DNA from 4 places in the Aneurinibacillus baijiui genome. Region 1 is predicted to be linked to each of the others. Evidence: riboswitches for the same ligand, from Rfam matches in the RefSeq annotation. Region 1 holds a riboswitch; each other region holds the start of a gene.

The links. Region 1 has a riboswitch for cyclic di-GMP ahead of AB3351_RS05935 (pyridoxal phosphate-dependent decarboxylase family protein). Riboswitches for the same ligand answer to the same signal wherever they lie in the genome.
Region 2: another riboswitch for cyclic di-GMP. It lies ahead of AB3351_RS23190 (endo alpha-1,4 polygalactosaminidase); the one in region 1 lies ahead of AB3351_RS05935 (pyridoxal phosphate-dependent decarboxylase family protein).
Region 3: another riboswitch for cyclic di-GMP. It lies ahead of AB3351_RS16950 (methyl-accepting chemotaxis protein); the one in region 1 lies ahead of AB3351_RS05935 (pyridoxal phosphate-dependent decarboxylase family protein).
Region 4: another riboswitch for cyclic di-GMP. It lies ahead of AB3351_RS14355 (transposase); the one in region 1 lies ahead of AB3351_RS05935 (pyridoxal phosphate-dependent decarboxylase family protein).

The regions. Positions count from the first base shown of each region.
Region 1 covers NZ_JBFTXJ020000002.1:510,164-515,067, forward strand. The annotation lists gene AB3351_RS05930 (methyl-accepting chemotaxis protein) at 1-546, opposite strand, end outside; gene AB3351_RS05935 (pyridoxal phosphate-dependent decarboxylase family protein) at 539-2,191, opposite strand; cyclic di-GMP riboswitch class I at 2,371-2,457, opposite strand; gene pdxR (MocR-like pyridoxine biosynthesis transcription factor PdxR) at 2,665-4,137, shown strand; gene pdxT (pyridoxal 5'-phosphate synthase glutaminase subunit PdxT) at 4,192-4,791, opposite strand; gene pdxS (pyridoxal 5'-phosphate synthase lyase subunit PdxS) at 4,795-4,904, opposite strand, start outside.
Region 2 covers NZ_JBFTXJ020000024.1:14,688-19,591, forward strand. The annotation lists gene AB3351_RS23180 (tetratricopeptide repeat protein) at 1-870, opposite strand, end outside; gene AB3351_RS23185 (hypothetical protein) at 872-2,095, opposite strand; cyclic di-GMP riboswitch class I at 2,400-2,495, shown strand; gene AB3351_RS23190 (endo alpha-1,4 polygalactosaminidase) at 2,541-3,383, shown strand; gene AB3351_RS23195 (LysR family transcriptional regulator) at 3,416-4,324, opposite strand; gene AB3351_RS23200 (MDR family MFS transporter) at 4,437-4,904, shown strand, end outside.
Region 3 covers NZ_JBFTXJ020000010.1:13,726-18,629, reverse strand. The annotation lists gene ggt (gamma-glutamyltransferase) at 1-662, opposite strand, end outside; gene AB3351_RS16950 (methyl-accepting chemotaxis protein) at 815-2,563, opposite strand; cyclic di-GMP riboswitch class I at 2,720-2,803, opposite strand; gene AB3351_RS16945 (YetF domain-containing protein) at 3,245-3,937, opposite strand; gene AB3351_RS16940 (hypothetical protein) at 4,378-4,551, opposite strand; gene AB3351_RS16935 (hypothetical protein) at 4,904-4,904, opposite strand, start outside.
Region 4 covers NZ_JBFTXJ020000007.1:79,623-84,526, reverse strand. The annotation lists gene AB3351_RS14365 (helix-turn-helix transcriptional regulator) at 1-628, opposite strand, end outside; gene fabF (beta-ketoacyl-ACP synthase II) at 753-1,988, shown strand; cyclic di-GMP riboswitch class I at 2,112-2,197, shown strand; gene AB3351_RS14355 (transposase) at 2,209-2,373, shown strand; cyclic di-GMP riboswitch class I at 2,884-2,968, shown strand; gene AB3351_RS14350 (anti-repressor SinI family protein) at 2,949-3,167, shown strand; gene AB3351_RS14345 (hypothetical protein) at 3,337-3,561, shown strand; gene AB3351_RS14340 (YiaA/YiaB family inner membrane protein) at 3,687-3,923, shown strand; gene AB3351_RS14335 (STAS domain-containing protein) at 4,008-4,835, opposite strand.

The DNA.
Region 1 (4,904 bases):
CATAGAAATAATGAAGCTTTTTACTTCTTGTATAAATGCAGCATCCATATCAATGCCGAGGATCGTATCCGTGCCTTCGAGGCGTAAAAATGCCGACTTATGAATCCCGTACACGTCTTTGTATATAGAACTGGTCTGCATCTCTCCAGTAAACGCCGCATTCATCTCAGCGGTAAACGGATAATCAGCATTACGCTGGTCCGGCTCTCCGCTGAGCGCTACAATGTACGTCTTGTCCTTTTTAGCCAGAACATAGACATTTTCAACGTCCATTCTTTTTTTCTCATCGTCAAGAAACGCCAAAAGCTGCTGATACTCTGCTTCAGAGCCGCTATCCGATTGATTGACAAGCATCTTGTTTACATTCTTTTTTAAGTCGATGATATTATTTTTTAAGGTGTGCTCAAATTGTGTCAGCACATACTGATCGACAATCCCCATCGCTACTTTATAAAAGGTCACGCTAAACAGCAGGGAGAGGACTAGAATGCACAGCGCGAAGGAAGCGGTAATCTTTCTGCTAAGTGAATGTTTCATCTTAAACATACATAAGCTGCTCCTCCCGTGCTGCATCCGTCAGTTCTACTTGCTCTGCCAAAAATGCAACAATCTCATCAAGTGTCTCGATTGTAGTATATGGTGAGATGGAGAAGAACTTCGCCACATACAACGGCACACGATCGGTCGAATCTATGGCGTCAATGACGCACTGACGTGTCGTATCCCCGAAAAATACCCGGTCGCGCTGCTTGCCCAACTGCTCAAATAAGGCATAGTTCCATTTGTTATTTCGTTCAATGCGCATCTGTGCCAGCTTTCCAGCCTTCTCCTGCTGCCATTCCGGCTGTCCCGGGTAGAAGCGGAACGTCGTAATCGGGCCTGGATTGTCCGCATTTGTAATAGCCATATTCGGGAATTTGGCACTGATTTTTTCACGGAATGCCATATTCACCCGCACATAATTGGCGAGAATCTGTTGGTAGCCCTCCACGCCAAATGCAAGCAAAGCTGCATAGATGGCAATGGAACTTGCCATACGAGAGCATTCCAATGTATAGCTTGTGTGGTAGCTTCCATAGCCACGGTTTCCTACATATGGGGTCTCGAATTCATGCAGATCCAATAGCCCAACATCTTTTCCATTCTTAACAAGAAAGAGCGAGGTCAAATACGGTGTCTGCCCAAGCTTTTGAAAATCAAAGCAAAGGGTATCTGCAAGATGAAGATGCTGCATTTTCTCCCGAATTTTCTTTAGGTTTTCGCACAGCGGCGCTTCGAATCCAAGCGGATTGCGGGCAAAATCATAATCATTGAAGAGACAATAGAAACCGCCAAGGGCTGAGTCGGCATGAATGTGTGCAGGTTTTAACCCGTGCTTTGTCGTAATCGTCTCCGCTTCTGCCTTGATTGCTGCCACATCGTCAATCCCGAATGAATCGGTTGCACCTGTCGTGGCGACAATGTAGATAGGAATTCCACCTTTGCGAATTACGTCTTCCATTTTCGTGCGCAGATCACCTACATCCATCGCATGGGTAGCCGGGTCGGCTTTAACTGTAATGAGGTTGTTGCTGCCAATCCCGGTTGCTTCCATTGATTTTAGCAAGCTGTAATGTGCATTCTCGGAAGCGAAGCAGTATAGATGATTCGGTACTCCTTCTTCTTTAGCATTCGGAAACTGCTTGGCAATCGCCAGGCGCAAACCCGAGAAAACAGCGCCTTGACCGCCCCATGTCGTATAGCCCCAGGAAGAGGCTACATCATAGCCAGCAAGACGGGACATCATCGCAATCACATTCACTTCCGCCTCCGCACCGGCAGGACCGTATACATCCCATAGGTTATTTCCGTTCAGCAGCGTAGCCAGAAGCGCCCCGATAATACCAGGAATGCTTGCCATTGGCAGGACATTCGTGACAAAGTTTCTCGTATGGTACGGATGGCCCTGTGCCAGCTCTAGCAGCTTGTTTACGACCTCTTCCATTTTTGCCCCATGCTGCGGCGCTGTGGCAGATTCCATAATTTCTTTATAGAAATCCCCTGTACGCTCCCGCATAGGACCAAGCGTGGAACGATGCGGATCTTTTAGCTCATCTAGTTCTTCGATCAGTGTGTGAATGAAACCAAGCAGCGATTGCTGGCTTTGTTTGTTTCCATCCTCACTTGGAAATAACGCTTGTACTTCTTTCATGTTCATCATTGCTTACAACTCTCCATTCTCTTTGCTGTACGTATTTCTTCCGATAAAGAAAAAAGACTATTTTCCGTAATGGAATAGCCTTCATCATCAAAGATAGCGCCCGAATCCTGCGATCCGCTGCCATATGAGCAAACGTTCACAAATAAAAGCACCATGCTATGTAGTATGATTTCGGCAACCGGCTATCTTAGTTCTTTCGGAACCTTAGATCCTAGGCTTTGCGTCCCCATCTTTCGGTGGGTTTGCCATTTTCGACATATATTGGGTTTTGTTTACTAGTGATATTTTACCTATCAAAAAAATTTTTTCAACCCTTTGCACCATTGTTATATTATTAAAAATTGTCGGCGTATTAAAAACTACCTGCAAAATTAGAAACAACTGCTTTCTGTGTGCTAAGTGTTATTGTGTTATACTATATACAGCAAAGTGCCTATAACACTTTTATATAAGGAGAGTATGCAATGCAAATTAAGGTGAACCGTCAATTACCGGTCTCGCTTGCCCGACAAATTTATCAGGTGATTGTCGATCGGATTCAATCCGATCTGCTAGAAGAAGGCTTCCGTCTACCATCTGTTCGTACGCTGGCCAAGCAAAGCGGAGTCAGTCTTATGACGGTTGTCCAGGCATATGATCAGCTCGAAGAAGACGGATTTATTCAGCGCGTACAAGGTCGCGGCACCTTCGTACAAAAGAAGCAAATTGTAGAAAAGAATAAGCACGAGGCGTCATACGATTGGCAGCTATCTATTCCTGACTATTTGCCGCGCGCCCAATTCTCACGCTATCATCAAGTCTCGGCACGCTTCGAATTCTTCTCCTCCACCATTGATCCCGGTCTTCTTCCTAACCGGTATCTAGAAAAAGAGATTCAGCGGATTCTTGCCCAGGAGCCGCGCATTCTCTCTACATACGGTGACATGCAGGGAGATTTGGCACTTCGTACGGAGCTTGCGCATTATCTGCGTGAAAATAAAATTAAGACCTCTTCTGAAGAGATTCTGGTTACAAACGGTACGCAACAAGGGATCGATTTAGTAGCACGGACATTCATCGGTCCCGGAGATATCATATTCACCGAAGCGCCCACATATCCGGCAGCCATTGATGTATTCCGCTGGCAGGGGGCAACCATTCTCCCTGTTCCGGTAGATGAACACGGCATGCGGGTGGACATGCTAGCAGCATTATGCGAAAAATATAAGCCAAAGCTGATCTACACCATGCCCACCTTTCATAACCCGACCGGTACGGTCATGACGATGCAGCGGCGGCGGCAGCTGCTTGACATCGCCGCAGAGACACAGTGCCTTATTCTAGAGGACGATCCATGGAGCGAGATTTATTTCGAAAAACAGCCGCCTCCCTCGCTTAAGAGCATGGACGAGCACGGACATGTTATCTATCTAAAGGGATTGAGTAAAATCCTTGCGCCCGGCTGTCGTGTTGGCGTATTAACCGCTTCCGGCACGATACTCAATCGGCTTATCGCCGCAAAAGGCAATATGGATTTAGGCAGTCCGCTCTTAACGCAAAAAGCAATTCTACCACTCCTTCATTCGGAGAGAATGCGCAACCATATCAAGAAGCTGCGCATCGCTCTACAACTGCGCCGGGATATGATGATTGAGTTGCTGACAGAGCATATGCCCCCTGGCGTAAGCTGGATTCCCCCACAGGGTGGGGTCAACCTATGGCTCTCACTTCCGCACCAAATTGATACGGAGGATTTTCTAATTTATGCCCGCAACCATCAGATCACCTTTTTGCCGGGCGCAGCCTGCTATCCCATCGAATCGAAACGCCACTTTCTCAGGCTCAGCTTCTCTTATATGAATGAACGGGAGCTTGAAGAAGGCGTGCAGGCGCTATGCAATGCCGTATCTGCCTTTACCCACACATCTTCGGTATACCGCAAGGCACCAATCGTCTAAATAAAAACAGCACGCAAGAAGCTCTTCGCCTCCTGCGTGCTGTTTTTTGATCTATTATTTTGCAATGCCGACCGCTTCTTGTGCGCGGTATTCTTTAACCATAGTAAGAAAATACGCATGTAAGCGTGCATCATCTGTCAACTCCGGATGAAACGATGCGCATAACAGATGTCCTTCACGCGCAGCAACGATCTCATCCTTATAGCGAGCCAGAATCTCTACTTCATCGCCCACCTCGCGAATGAGCGGCGCACGGATGAACACGGCACGAAAATCTTCGGCTACACCTGGAATCGGCAGATCAATTTCAAAGCTCTCCCGCTGGCGTCCGAACGCATTGCGCGCTACATTGATGTTCATTAGACCAAGGTGAACCCAATCCTGGCCTTCAATGGCATTAGCTAAGATGATCAGGCCCGCACACGTGCCGAACAACGGCTTTTTCTGTGCTGCAAATTCGCGCAGAGCTGTATCAAAGCCGTATTTCTTCATCAGCTTGCCAATCGCGGTACTCTCGCCTCCAGGGATCACCAGACCATCGAGTTCATCCAACTGTTCTACTCGTTTCACTGCGACCGCTTCCGCACCTGCAAGGGTAAGGAGGCGAAGATGCTCCGCCACCGCACCCTGCAGCGCCAATACGCCTACTTTCATGGCTTACCAGCCCCGTACAGCCATGCGCTCGTTTTCGAGCAGGGATGTTACATCAATGCCTTTCATTGCATTACCAAGGTTTTTAGACAACTGTCCGATCAATGCATAGTCTT
Region 2 (4,904 bases), on a different contig from region 1:
AACCCAGCGAGGGGGCAATTCGCCCTCACTTACTTGTTCTCGCATTCGCTGGATCATTTCCCGAATACGCGGCCAGTTCTCGTTGTGGTAAGCAAGCTGCATGTGAATAAGATAGCCGCCGAAATAAGCGGGAAACTGATGAATAAGACGTCTCCCCAGTTCTTCTGCTTCCTGGTTCTTCCTAAGAAGCAGGCATACCTCAGCTTGTTGAAAGACAAGGTGAGGATTGGTAGGAATTATCTGTATCGCCAGCTTTAATACATTATGGTATTCCAGTGCCGTCATGTGCTTCATCTCTCCGGTTAACAGATCGCTTTCTAGATAATGCTGATAGACTTGGGCAAGTTCTAAGTAGATTGCCGGATTCTCGCTGCGCAACTGGTTTCGAAGGGAGGAGATGCGACGGATATACCGGTCTTTTAAGACATTGATTGATGTTGCAGCATAATGCACGACCTCCGTATCTTCATTTTGTAAGGCTGTGTACAAATATTTACCTTTTTGTCCTATATTCAAGTCCAACAGACGGATAAGCATTTCTTTTTTTATTTCGCTATCATCCATCTCCAAGCTCTGCATGATCGGAAGCAGACGATAATCGTTCGCGGCTTCTTCAATGATATTCTCGTAGTTATCCACATGTATTCGCGTATACTCATCATATGTATCCAAAGCTGAGCGGTTATGCGTCTTTTTTTCAGCAAGCCAGACGATAAGCCCTAAGATTTCACCAATAAAGGGAAGAAAGATGGAAACAACAAAGATCCAGGAAGCTGCTCCGCGCTTTTCTTCTGTTAGAGAAGGAAGGAGTAGACGGCTTAGCAGAAACAATGCTAATGTGTGCAGCACAAAGAAAAAAACGATGTACATTTTACTCCCCCTTGTCATATGAAATCACAGGCATGATCCGTTCGATGAAATTCTTCGTCTGCTCTTGGTCGGTTGCCGGAAGCAGGAAAAGAAGTTTGTTATCGCGTTTGTCATAGCCGACGATATCTACCTCCCGCATATGCGGCTCTAGGCGCTTGCTCCATTCATCTGCCTCAAGCTGTAAATGTGTAGGAAGCGATATATCAAATGCTGTATACGGCTGTTCAAGCTCGGCCTCTCTCTCCCGCTCAATCTGCACGCGTCGCTGGAAAGCCTCCGGATAATAGATGGAGGTGCCAGGGTATGTAATTCCCGCTCCCTTCTCTTCGAGGCGAAGCGCTGCGATTTCAGTGCTGTCAGAAATAAGCTCTAACAGAAGATGCAGGAATTGAACGCTTTGTGGAGTTAGACGATCCAGAGCAATGCGGCTAATAATCAGCACGTCCTTAATTCTGCCCTCGCGAAGAATGGGACCTGCTAAGACAGGTGTAGATGCCTCGTCATCTGCTCGGCGCATAATGACAGTTTTTTCTCGCAGTAATCGACTGTAGAAGCGAGAATCTGAGATAAACAGGGTTGGTTTTAACTTTTCGGATTGCCCCATTCGTATCTTCAACCGCAGGGCTGTCTCTGATTGATCAAGATGATAGATACCAAATTCCTCGGCTTTGAAAAAATCAGCCAGAATTTTGGCGGCTTGGGTAATCGTAGACTCAGGATCTCTAGCATCAAGTGCACGCATAATTTCAAGCAGCGTATGAATGCTTTGTTCCGATTCGAGAATTTTCCCTTCAAGTATCTTCCGTGACTCGCTCAATCGATCTACCGCGCGTCGCAGCTGCCGATTCTCTTCAATTATTTCCTGATTACGATAGTATTGCGCTTCATATTGTTCACGGAGATTAGTGATGAACAATCCGGGAATAATACCTAGAATCAAATGAAAGAGCAGCCATTTTGCCCGCTCAAAATCAAAAAATAGCAACAGTACATCTTCACCACGAACCGTCGCAGTTCCTACAATATAAGCAATAGTCATAAGCGAGCTAACAAGCCCGACGCTCCAGCCGTATCGCAGTGAGAATAGAAGAGCGATAAAGAGTGTCGGGGCTGGCTGAAATTCTGTAAATCGCAGTTCTGTCCACCAATCCAACAGAACAAAAACCAGGAATACACAGATAAGCTCAGCATATTTTCTTATGAGAGAATGCTGACGATAAAACATTTATTTCCTCCGTTTTCCATTTCTTTTACCCGATTTGTATAATAATTGTACAGATATTGATAAAAATATTTATATGGCCAACGTTTATTGTACCTATGGTGCTCACAAGGCATCAAATGGAAAGTGTGTAACAAAATATAAAGGGGAAAAAATGTATATGTATTTGGAATGATAGTTTTTAAAACAGGATTCAAAATTGTAAGGTAAATGTCACGTATGTGACAAGATAATTAACTATTTTATATTGCTAAAGATCTATGCGCGTGTATAATAAAAGTAAGAAAAAAAATTAACTGCATACATATCTGGTGATGGGCAAACTTGTTGAAAAGCAAGGACGCAAAGGCATGGGTCGTCGATCTGCGCATATTATTATAGTGCGGAGGTACCGATTGCCAGTCTGCGAAACCACCCATCCCTCTGTGTATCTCTGGAGGGATTTTTCGTGAAGAAGTTAACAGTCGCACTGTTGTCTTTGACTTTGGTACTATTCGGATTAGGAGGGTCTTCAACTTACGTGAGTGCAGCAAAAGTATCTCCATTCCAACAGGTGACTTCCTATAAAATTTTCTATGGTAAACCGACCGCACGCGTATTTAATGAAATGAAAAATTACAACATGGTTATTGTTGAGCCGTATCATTACACCAAAGCCGATATCGAACGGATCAAAAAAGGCGGCACGATGGTCATGGGTTATGTGAGTACAATGGAAGTTGCGTCATGGAATCAGACGCTATTAAATAAATGCGAGGCCACTGATTTCTTCCTCCGGGAGAATGAGAAGGTTCATTTTGCTGAATGGGATTCGTATTTAATGGATATTACTTCCCCGCACTATCAACAAATATTGATGGATGAAGTGAAAAATCAAGTAGCCGCAAAAGGATTTGATGGGGTATTTCTCGATACAGTAGGCGATATTGATGACCAGCACGGAAATGATCCTGTAATGCTTACACTGCAGCAGTTCGGCATGGCAGCATTTATGAGTGAGATCAAGGCGCAATTCCCAAGTCTATATTTGATTCAAAACTGGGGATTCGGTACGTTGACTGGATATACAGCTCCTTATGTAGACGGCTTTATGTGGGAGAACTTCGATTACGCGACCGTAGCGAAGGATCAGTGGGCACAGGATCGGATGGCAGAACTGCACGCACTTCAAAAGCAGTATCCGTTCTCTGTATTTACCATATCCTTTAGCGGTAAGGCGAAGAGTACAGAGTATGCAAAGAAACAAGGCTTCATTCATTTCCACACAACCAAAGGTTTTGATGTTTGGTAGAGTAGAAGATAGAAAGCTCCTCTTTGAGTAAATCAAAGAGGAGTTTTTTCTGTAGAAAGGGAGAGCAGTCTAAGCTCTTGCATGGTTTTAAGCCAGCTTTGAATAGCGGGACGGTGCAGGTGTTCCTTCTGCGCCATAATAAAGGCAGTGCGTTTTGGAGGGACGAGTCCGTCTGTGAGTTGGATCTCAGCTAAGCGCCCAGCACGCAGTTCTTCTTCTACGGCGGATCGAACGATAAATCCCATTCCGATGTTTTTTTGCAGGAGAGCAAGGAGCATCGATACATTGTCGATGTGCAGTTGCGGAACATACTCAGGCGGAAGCAGTTCACTCACCCACTCATAAAACGGGTTTCCCCAATCCACATATAGAAGAGGGAGGCTTGCAAGGAATTCAGGCGCTACCGCATCCCAGCGTGCTGCTTCATGCTCTGGATGGGAGACGAGAATGATTTCCTCCTCATAGAAGGGGAGTACTTCAAAACCCGGGATAGACTGTGGGAGGTATACAAAGCCGAGCTGTACAACTCCGTCCTTCAAATGATGCACCACATCCCAGGAATGTCCTGTTTTTATTTTTAGTGAGACGGTAGGATATTGATTGAAAAACGTTTCAACCACAGGGCAGAGAACATATTTCCATAACGTGTCGGTTGCACCGATAGATAGCTGATCTTCAAACGTCTTCATAGATTGTATCTTTAGCAAGCTCTCTTCATTGAGTAAAAGCAACCGTTCAGCGTATGGAAGAAATGTATATCCGGCGGCAGTAAGGTCTACCTTGCGCCGATCGCGCATGAAGAGGGGTTTACCGACTTCAGCTTCTAAGGCTTGAATGCGCGAAGAAACTGTGGATTGTACAAGATGCAGAGCCTCAGCCGTTTTAGAAAAGCTTTTGTTGCGAGCCAATACAATGAATGTACGTAATTGTTCAAAATCCAAGCGAATGTCTCCTTCCCTTTGCTTAATCGAAAAAATAGATAACATGTATCAAAATCATTCGTTATACAAATGACATTTCCTGCTTTATTGTAGAAAGCGAGGAGGGGAACGTATGGTTGGATATGTATGGCGAATGTCGCCGTTAGGTGTACGGGTGCTGTTTATCTGTTCTTTTTTAATGAATTTGGGCTTTTATGCATTGATTCCATATCTGACGCTGTATTTGACGGGAAGTTTTGCCTGGTCTATGGCAATGGCCGGAATTCTGCTTGGTATCCGTCAGTTTTCGCAGCAGGGTTTTTCATTTTTAGGGGGGATGCTTGCGGATCGGATCGGCTGTAAACAAGCGCTTGTATTCGGGGTACTCGTACGGGCCGCTGGGTTTGTAGGCTTTGCTTTTTGTACGGAAATGTGGCAGTTTATTGTTGCCGCCATTTTATCGGGTCTTGGCGGGGCATTATTTGAACCTGCCTTTCTTGCGGCATTTGCTAGGCTCACTCCGGAGAAAGGGAGAAAAGAGATTTTTGCATTCCGCAGTGTAGTAGTCAACACCGGCATGGTTGTGTCAACGCTTGTTGGT
Region 3 (4,904 bases), on a different contig from region 1:
GCTCCTTGGTTGGCTATCACTTGCAATGTGTTACCCAAATCCGGCTGCTTGAACAGCTCGCCTTCTTTATACGGCTCCCCATTAGCTTTCAGGTAGGTTTTTACGAAGCCTTCAAAACGCTGCAGATTGCGGAACTCTTTATCCTTTTCATCCAGGCTCATTTTTGTGTTTTTCTCCTGGCTTTGCGTTACAGGGAATCCGTTTTTCGCATAATGAATGGAGGAATCTAGCAGCTTATTCCAAGGGACGCTATGGCCCATGCTTTTTTTAGCATAATCATAAGCCTCTTGCCATCCTGATACCGCACCTGGCACGGTATTAGCAGCTAAATAACCACGCGCTGGAATCGTGTTATAGCCTTTGTTTTTATAGAAATCAATGGTGGCTTTTTCACCTGAACGACCGCTTGCATTCAGGGCTTTGAGTTCGCCCGTCTTTGCATTATAGATCAGCCAGAAATTATCGCCGCCGATGCTGTTCATATGTGGATATACAACTGCCAGCGTAGAAGCCGCCGCAATCGCACCGTCCACCGCATTCCCGCCCTCTTGTAATACCTTGATTGCTGCTTGAGAAGCGAGATAATGCGGAGTTGTTACCATACCGCCAGAACCCATTGTTGTCGGTCGATTTGCTGCGAGAGCACTAAAGGAAGTAAACATAAATAACACAACTGCCAATGTAGCCCCTACTGAAGCTCTTACAATTCGATTCATCTTCTTTCCCCTTTTACTTGAAGATTTTTGTATCATAAAGCAACTGCCTAAACTGATCTACTCCGCAGCATCACCTCCCTTACAATGCTCATCTGGGCTTATACGGTGAAACGCTTTGTCATATCATCTAGACTATTTGCCTGGTGAGCCAATGTCTCTGTTGCGGCATGAATTTCCTTCGCCATCGCATTCTGTTCTTCAATTAATGCAGCTACGTTTTGTGTGCTCGCATTCGTCTGCTCATTAAAAGCCCCAAGCTCGGTTACAGAGCTAGAAATGTCCTGAGCCCCTTTGTTTACCTCTTGGATGGATCGATTGACATTCTCGATTCCCTGTGCCACTTGATTTACAAATGATAGAATCTGATCAAAGCCTTGACCGGCCTCTTTAACCACTTCCGTTCCTTCTAGCACAGCTTCACTGCTGATCCGAACCGTCTCTCTACTTCTTTCTGATTCCTCGATAATGCTGCCGATAATACTTTTGATTTCTTCTGCTGATTTTGCGGACTGCTCAGCCAATTTGCGAACCTCTTCTGCTACAACGGCGAAGCCTTTACCATGTTCACCCGCACGAGCTGCTTCAATGGCAGCATTCAGTGCAAGCAAGTTTGTTTGTGAAGAAATATCTGTAATGACAGTGACAAAATTGCTGATTTCTTTTGTACGCTGATTAAGCAGCGTAATGACTTCCTGGATCTCTTGCACAGAATCCTTGATCGATCCCATTTGCTTAATCGTTCCTTGAATGTTTTCCTTTCCGTCTATACTGGCCTCTCTTGCTTTGACTGCCATGCTATTAACAGATGCCATATTATGCGATGTATCCTCGAAGCTCGCTGCAAGCTCCTCCATATAGCTGGAGAGATTTTGCAGAGTATCAGATTGCTGCTCCGATCCTTGTGATACGTCTTCTACAGAAGAGGCAATCTCTGTTGAGGCGCTCTTTAATTGATGTGCTCCCTCAGCTAGATGATCGGCAGAGTTTTTCACAAAACGAGAGGATTCTTTAACCTGGGAAAGTACCTCGGAAATCTTATCAATGGTTTCATTGAGGGCTTGTCCCATCTGTCCAAGCTCATCCCGCTCATCTCCTGCAACCCTTGTGGTGAAGTCACCTTGACCCATACACTCCATCACAGTTTTAACCCGATTGATCCGCTTCGTGATACTTGATGCAATTAACAGGGACACCGTCGTTACCAGCACCAGGCCTACAAGAAGCATATAGATTGTGATTTCCTTACTCTCTTGTGTTTTTTCATAGAAATTATCGTAATAGGAGCCCATTACAATAACCCAGTCCCATTCCTTAAAATAGCGAAGATATGCGATCTTCTCACGCGGTTCTGTTTCACCCGGGTTCTTCCATAAGAATGTGTAATAGCCTTCTTTTTGGTTGTACATATCACGGTTTGCATTTACACCTAATTCATTAGGCTGATCCTTGATTTGCCCCTCAAAATTCTTCGGGTGCATCACAGCACGAATCTCTTTATTGTAGGCAAAGAAATAGTCGCCATCGCCAATGCGCGGCAAATTGGTTGGCGTCTTCCTTGTTCCGTCCGGTTGCTTCTCCCCAGCTATCGCTATTCGGAACTTTTCCTGCGCTTCTTCCTGTGTGATCTTTCCCGCCTTTGCCTCGTTATTCAACGTCTCGGCCAGAATGTACGCATTATCAACTAAGGATTTTAAATGCCCTTTGTTTGATTCAATCATCGCGTCTTTTGAAAAGTAGAAATTAATGACGCCAAGAGCAATCAAAGGGATTAACGAGACAGCAAGAAATGATCCAAGCAATTTTGTCTTAATCGATGGTGTAGCTAGCTTTCCCAACCACTTTTTCATTGAAAACCCTCCAGTAATGACCTTACAATTTTTGGAGCATAGTACAGTCCTTCTTGCAAAGTCGTATGAGTCACTATGATAGTTAGACAAGTTGTATGAAAACAGCACAAAAAAGGCTATAAAAATGGGATAGCCTTGTCGAAAAACGTTGCGGAGTTCGGTAACCCAGCCATCATAGTCATTGACCTTAGATCTGTGGTTTTGCGAGCACATTTTTCAATGTGGGTGCCGTTTCGTTCGACATCATACGATATTAAGTTTTAAAACAACCCATGACACGACATACTTAGACACTACAACAAAAGATCCGAAAAAATGAATGTTTTACTTTAAATGTAAAAATATCTGGTGATATTATACTAATCGGTCAATAAAACACTATTCTTTATACCTATTTTGATATTTTTTTCTTTTTTTTAGAATTTTTTTCTAAGTTTCTTTGTCGAATACATTTGAAAACGCTTACGCATATATCTACATTTCATGACAGTGTTCGACAGCGGTAAAACAAGCACTTCTTATTTAAGTGAAATCACAGGTATGCTCTGTCGAATGGAATTACACTATGCACGTCCTACTTACGCACTTGTAAAAGCAGATTAAAAAACTTCTGACAGACTGAACTGTAACTCGAATGATGAACACTTTAAAAAAAGTCCCTTATTCGGGTTACAGTTCAAGCTAATACAAAGCATCTTTTCTTTTATCTATGTACACAGTACCATCACTTTGTAGTTCAGCGTAAAATACCTCTTCAAGTGAGTGAAGTCCTGTTTTCCGAATCTGTTCGTCTAACCATGCTACATCCAAATTTAAATCTTTGAGATTTTTATATACGATCTCCCCGTCTACGATTAACTCGGTAGGTACATACCTGAATGGTTTTGTAGCAATATTTATATCTTTGTTTATTGGTGTTTGATAAACTGGTTTCTTCAGAACAGACAGCTGCCCATCCGGCTCTAGAATAGCATATTCTATTTCCTCAATAGAAAAGAAACCCTTTTCCCGTAGCATCATACTTAAATCATCCATATTGTAGTGTGCATCTCGCATTGTTTTTTCTAAGATCTTTCCTTTCTTGATAATGATTGTAGGCTCCCCGTCTAATAGCACACGTGCTCTCGGTACTTTTAACCCAATGTAGCCTACAAGCATTGTTAGTATGGTCCAAACGATTAAACCTACTATACCTTCAGCGGCTGAAATTCTTCTGTCAACTGCAATCATAGCTGCAATCGAACCAAATGTTATCCCTGTTACATAATTAAAGAATGTAAGTTCACTCACTTGCTTTTTTCCTAAAATTCGCGTCAAAATAAGCAAGATAATAAAAGCCATTATCGTTCGTATGAGAACTTCTAGCACATTCATTCCTGCCCTTCCTGATAGCTTCGGACACTCTAAAGGGTGCCTATAATCCATTAACTTGTAATTGGATATATCCATAACCCCTTGCCTGTTACTGGTTGAATAAGCAATGTACCAATCGCCACCATCATAATCACAGTTTCCGGTATTTTCATCTGAGAGATCGATCTTCTCCCACTAATCCTTAATAGAAGCACGCCCACTACAAAAATTAAAAGTGTTTGCCAGATCCAATTTATATCCATGTCTTCCCTCCATATACACCATTATCTGTACTAAAGGTGGTCTGTTATACATTAAGCGCATTTGCAACTTAATTGCCCTTCATTAAAAAATGAACTATTCTCTTGAAATAGTCTCTTTGCTTATCTTTTATTCAGGACACAGGAATCGAACCTATACATGCACCAGCGCCCACATAATGAATGATGTCGCTTCCACGCTCACCCAGGCAGGATTGGTTGATAATACGAGAACGCGACGCCAACGACACGATATACAACATAGTGCAGCGTCAGAGCTTGCATCTCTAACAGGTCCTTCCCACTTAATTCCGCCATAATGGCACATACCCGCTTTTTGATTTTAGCGCTGCCTGCGCGATGTTTCGCTGCCAATCATCAAGGATGTCGCAGGCAGATTCAATTACACCGATCTAATACGACATTTCTTCTACTTCTTTCTAACATTCTGTCAGTTTGCTGCACTGCTCCTCATTTCCTATAAGATGCCTTCTTTTCGTCGGTCCAGGCTAGCAACCTGCTGCCGATATTCTACATACTGCAGCAGGTGATATAGCATCTGATTTTGCACCTGTTTGTTCATCCCCTTCTTCCCTTTGTGCTTCCCGTTCCTGCAGCGAAACCAATAGCTGGTCTTTCGCGTTTTTTTATGAGGGCAACCAGCTTTGCCAGCATTAGCCGCTTAATTTTATAAAATGTTGTCGGGATATACCAGGTAGGCAACCATT
Region 4 (4,904 bases), on a different contig from region 1:
GAAGATGAGTCATTTCTTCAAGAAACTGATTATACCATGTATCTCCTACATATTGGCCGTAATAAGCACGGAAGATAGCAAGAAATCCCTTAATGAAATGTTCCCAATTAACGGCTAATGACCGCAGTTCTTTTCTTGTAAAGAGTAAACGAATTAAGTTTCGTTGTTCATTTGGAATTTGTTCGAAATCCAAAAAAACATGTGCGGCAGCTCGGTTCCAGCCGACGATATGGAAGTGTCGATCAGTAATCAATGTCGGACAATAGTTAAGTTCTGACAAAATTTTTCCTAAGGACGGAGGGATTTTTGTTTCCAATGTTTCTGGTTGGGAAGCATTTGAATTGGCTTCTAAGGCAAGGTCATATAGATATTTGCGTTCATCATTATTTAACTGCAGGGCGGTTGCAATAGCATCTAATACCGATGTAGAAACGTTAATATCACGCCCTTGCTCTAGCCATGTGTACCAAGTGGTGCTTACGCCTGCTATTTGAGCGACTTCCTCCCTTCGCAAGCCGGGTGTCCGCCGCCGGGTTCCTGTTGGTAGTCCAACAGATTGAGGTTGAATGTTAGCTCGCTTTGATTTTAGAAAGGTGGACAGAGCGTCAAGTCTGTTTTGATTATTCAACGTTTCCATGCCCCCTCATCATACGAATGATCATAGTAGTAATTATACTAGGATAAACAACAACTTGTAATAGGATAAGTAGCATGTGAAAATATAACAAAATATTCAAGGGGAGGGATCAAGCTTGGAGCGTGTAGTGATTACAGGAATGGGAGTCGTCTCACCACTGGGCAATGAAGTAGCAATGTTATGGGAAAATTTGGTTAATGGTAGGTCAGGTCTTTCTTTTATTGATACATTTGATGTAAGCGGGCATAAAACAAAAATTGCTGGACTCGTCCGTGATTTTCATGCCGAGGAACTTCTAGGACGCAGGGATGCAAAGCGTATGGATAGATTTTGCCAATTTGCCTTAGCTGCAGCCGAGCAAGCATGGATCGATTCGAACCTAGATATGGATCAAGTCGATCCGACACGTCTGGGTGTCTATGTTGGCTCCGGCATAGGAGGAATTGAAACATTCATTAAAAATGTGGATCTGCTTCGGGAGAGAGGAGCGGGCCGGGTAAGTCCTTCGTTAGTATCCGCAATGATTTCGAATGCGGCTGCAGCGCAAATTAGCATGAAATGGGGCGCGATGGGTCCTTCGATGTCGCCTGTTTCTGCTTGTGCAATCGGCAATACAGCGATTGGCGAAGCGTCCAGACTTATTCGATTCGGGGGAGCGGATGTTGTCTTTGCGGGCGGCACGGAGGCTTCGATAACCGACTTGTCTTTGGCCAGCTTTGGGAATGCTACAGCTTTATCTACAAGGAATGATTGTCCGGCTAAAGCAAGTCGTCCGTTTGATGAGAATCGGGATGGATTTGTCATGTCGGAAGGCGCAGGCATTCTCCTTCTCGAATCGTTGTCTCACGCATTACGAAGAAACGCACGAATTTATGCTGAGGTTATTGGCTATGGTGCAAGCTCAGACGCGCATCATATGGTATCTCCGCATCCGGAAGGTAAAGGCGCATACCATGCTATGAAAATGGCGTTACAAGATGCTCAGATTTCTTTGGAACAAGTCAATATCATTAGTGCTCATGCGACCAGTACGGAAGCCGGTGACATATCGGAAACCATAGCCATTAAAAAATTATTCGGAGCGCAAGCATATAACATCCCTATAACAGCGAATAAGTCTATGACCGGCCACATGTTGGGTGCAGCGGGTGGGGTAGAAGCCATTGCGCTGGCAAAATGCCTGCAGGAAGGAACGATACCTCCTACAATCAATCTAGAACATGCGGACCCGCTATGTGATTTAGATTATGTACCTAATACTGCCCGTCAGGCAAATGTAGAGATAGGGTTATCCAATTCATTTGGTTTTGGCGGTCACAATGCGGTAATCATTTTAAAAAAGTATGAGTAATGTGTAGTATTACAAGCAGTTATGTTCTACGGGAATTGGTAGATAAAGGTTGCGTATATGGCGGATAAAAGAAAAATAGTGAATACCTATTCCATTGTGCACTAATTTTTTGTATCCTAATGTATGTCGAAAAGGCAAACTCATTGAAAGATGAGGACGCAAAACCACGGGCCTACTGTATAAAAAGCTACGGCAGCCGGGTTACCGAAAGGAGAAAAAAATGAAGCGGAAGTATTCACGTGAGTTTAAGTGCAAGGTCGTACAGCAGGTATTGGAATGTAATAAGCCTGGCAGCATAGCCAGACAGCATCGAATCAACAGTATTATGATTTTTCGGTGGATGAATGAATATAAGCAAGGAAAATATGATAGTGAATCTGTATAAAATGGGGCTGTCTAAAAAGCCAAGCATGTTGATGTAACAGCATGCTTGGCTTTTCCGTCTATATCATTGCCTCCTTTGTTAATGACCAAAATGAGCAAAAAAAAATCCGGCACGGGGCCGGTACAGAAAAGAAAATATTGGGGGGTTCTTGTTAATAAGTTACCACAATTGGTAATTATTTCATCTAGGCAAATAAGTGGAACTTATACAAAGCCGCCTTAAACGGATAAGTAGGAACATAAGCGTATATTATTTTTGATTTACTTTACGATTGCATTCCCTGTAATCTGTCTGGTTAGTTTTATCACCTGCTATTGATTTCCTTATATGTAAGCAGTAGGGTTTAGGTGTGACTATATTGTGACTTCTTCATGACAAAAGAACCTTTCCGTGGGTACATGTAATCGGTAAAATAGATTTACAAGTTAGAAAAAATATAAATGACCTTACGAGAGGCACACCTTACTAACAATAAAGGTCAGGTAAAAAACAAATACCTAATCAAAATACTTGAGAAAAAGGCAAACCTGACTGAAAAGCAGGGACGCAAAGTTCCAGGTCTACGGTATAGCACTATGACGGCTGAACTACCTCTTAAGAATTTGCGGGGGGCGAAGATGGTTAGGAAGCAGAACGAACTTGATCAAGAGTGGGTGTCTCTTATGCTGATTGCACGTGAGTTAGGAATTACCCCGGAAGAAATAAGAAGTTTTTTAAAAAGCGAAAGTAACGCTATACACCAAGTGGTGCTAGAGTCTAAAGAGATGACATACCATTCATATAGGATAAGATGAGAACCTTCTGTCTATAGGGCAGAGGTTTTTTTGTTTATGAGCAGACACAAGCGTATGAGGGGTATTCTCAAAAGTAGCACTTATATAGTATGATCCAATACAAGCAGTAGCAATATGCCCCAGCATCGCTTTATTTGCCAAATAGACTGAAAGAAAGGGCGGAACCTGTATGGCTGTTACACTGCGTATTTGCCATAAGTGTGCGGATGACGTAAAAAAGCTGAAGAAAAAGCTCAGCAAAATAGAACCGAAAGCAAAAATCTGCGTGGGATGTCAGTCGATGTGCAAGCTTGGCAAAAAGAAGGAATTTGTTATCCTCGGTAAAGATGAAATGGTAACAGGAAAGACGACGAAGAAGGTTGTTAAAAAGGTAGGAAAGCTGCTTGCTCGATAAAGTTTGTTTCCGATTGCTCCATTACTAGAAAATATAATTTATTTTTTCTAAATTTCAGTATACACAATAGGAATAAATTGGTTGATAGCGAATATGTGAATAAGAGGATGGAGGTAATGGATGCAATGAGACCACGCAGAAGAAATACAAAAGCATTTACAAATATGGCCTGGGCAGCATTTATTTTGTCGTTTGCAGCGATGTTCATCGGGATTTACACATTAGATGCCCCGCTTCCGGTGAAAGGATATTACATCGTATCAGCGCTTTTCTTAACCATGAGTTCTTTTGTACTGCAGAAGACGATTCGGGATAATCAAGAAGATGATGAAAGGTACGCTGACGAGTTTAACAAAGAATAAGTTGATGCCGCAAAAAAGGATCGCAAAACTTCTAAGGTATACGGAAGTTTTACGATCCTTTTCATTTGGAGATGAAAGGGGTTGCTACATGGCGAGATAGTTCTTTAATGCTTGCTGCAACGTTCCTTTCATTTCTGCTCTGTCTTTGAATGATATGCCTTCGTTAATCATTTTTCTTACAACTTCAGGGCGTAATCCTGTAATGATAGTACTGCATCCCATCATTGAAATCCCATCAAAAATTCGTAATAGATGGTGGGCTACCTCCATTTCCATCTGAAGGACGCCAGACAAGTCCATGATTAACGTTTGAATATGTAAGTTACCAATCTCCATTAATACTTTTTCTTCTATGATTTTGGCTCGATACGCATCAATTTCTCCAATCAAAGGCAAGATACATATAGATGGGGAGATTGGTATAATAGGAACAGAGAGATTATGAACTAATTTCTTTTGCGATTCAATTAATTTATCCTTGTATGCTGAATAGCTAATGAAAAAGTTGTTAAGAAATTGATCAACTAATTCATTGATTCTTTTCTCCATTGCATAAAATTCTTCGCGTGTAACATGCTTGCCTTGGATATGATCGTAATGGTATAGAAAATTCCATAACGTTCTTCGGATCGCTTGTACCCATTCTAATTTGAATTCCAATGTTAATGAGTACTTCGCCCATAAGATTCCTTCCTGCTTGGCGAAAGCAATAAGCTCCTGCTCCCGATTTTCCACAACATACAAGACAAGCCGATGAGCATTTAGTAAAAGGTTGATGTTACCGATTAAGTGGATTTCTTTGATTTTTTCTCGCACATTAACGGCTTCCGCTAATAGCATGTCCTCAAATATTTGTTTATTTTGTGACAGAAATTCTTTCATTTCCTGTCCTTCCTTAAAGACTAAATCCAATACCATCACTCCCATCTATGTTGAGTAGTATTTTAAAAAAGTACGGTATTTCTCGGTGATTAGGTTAAT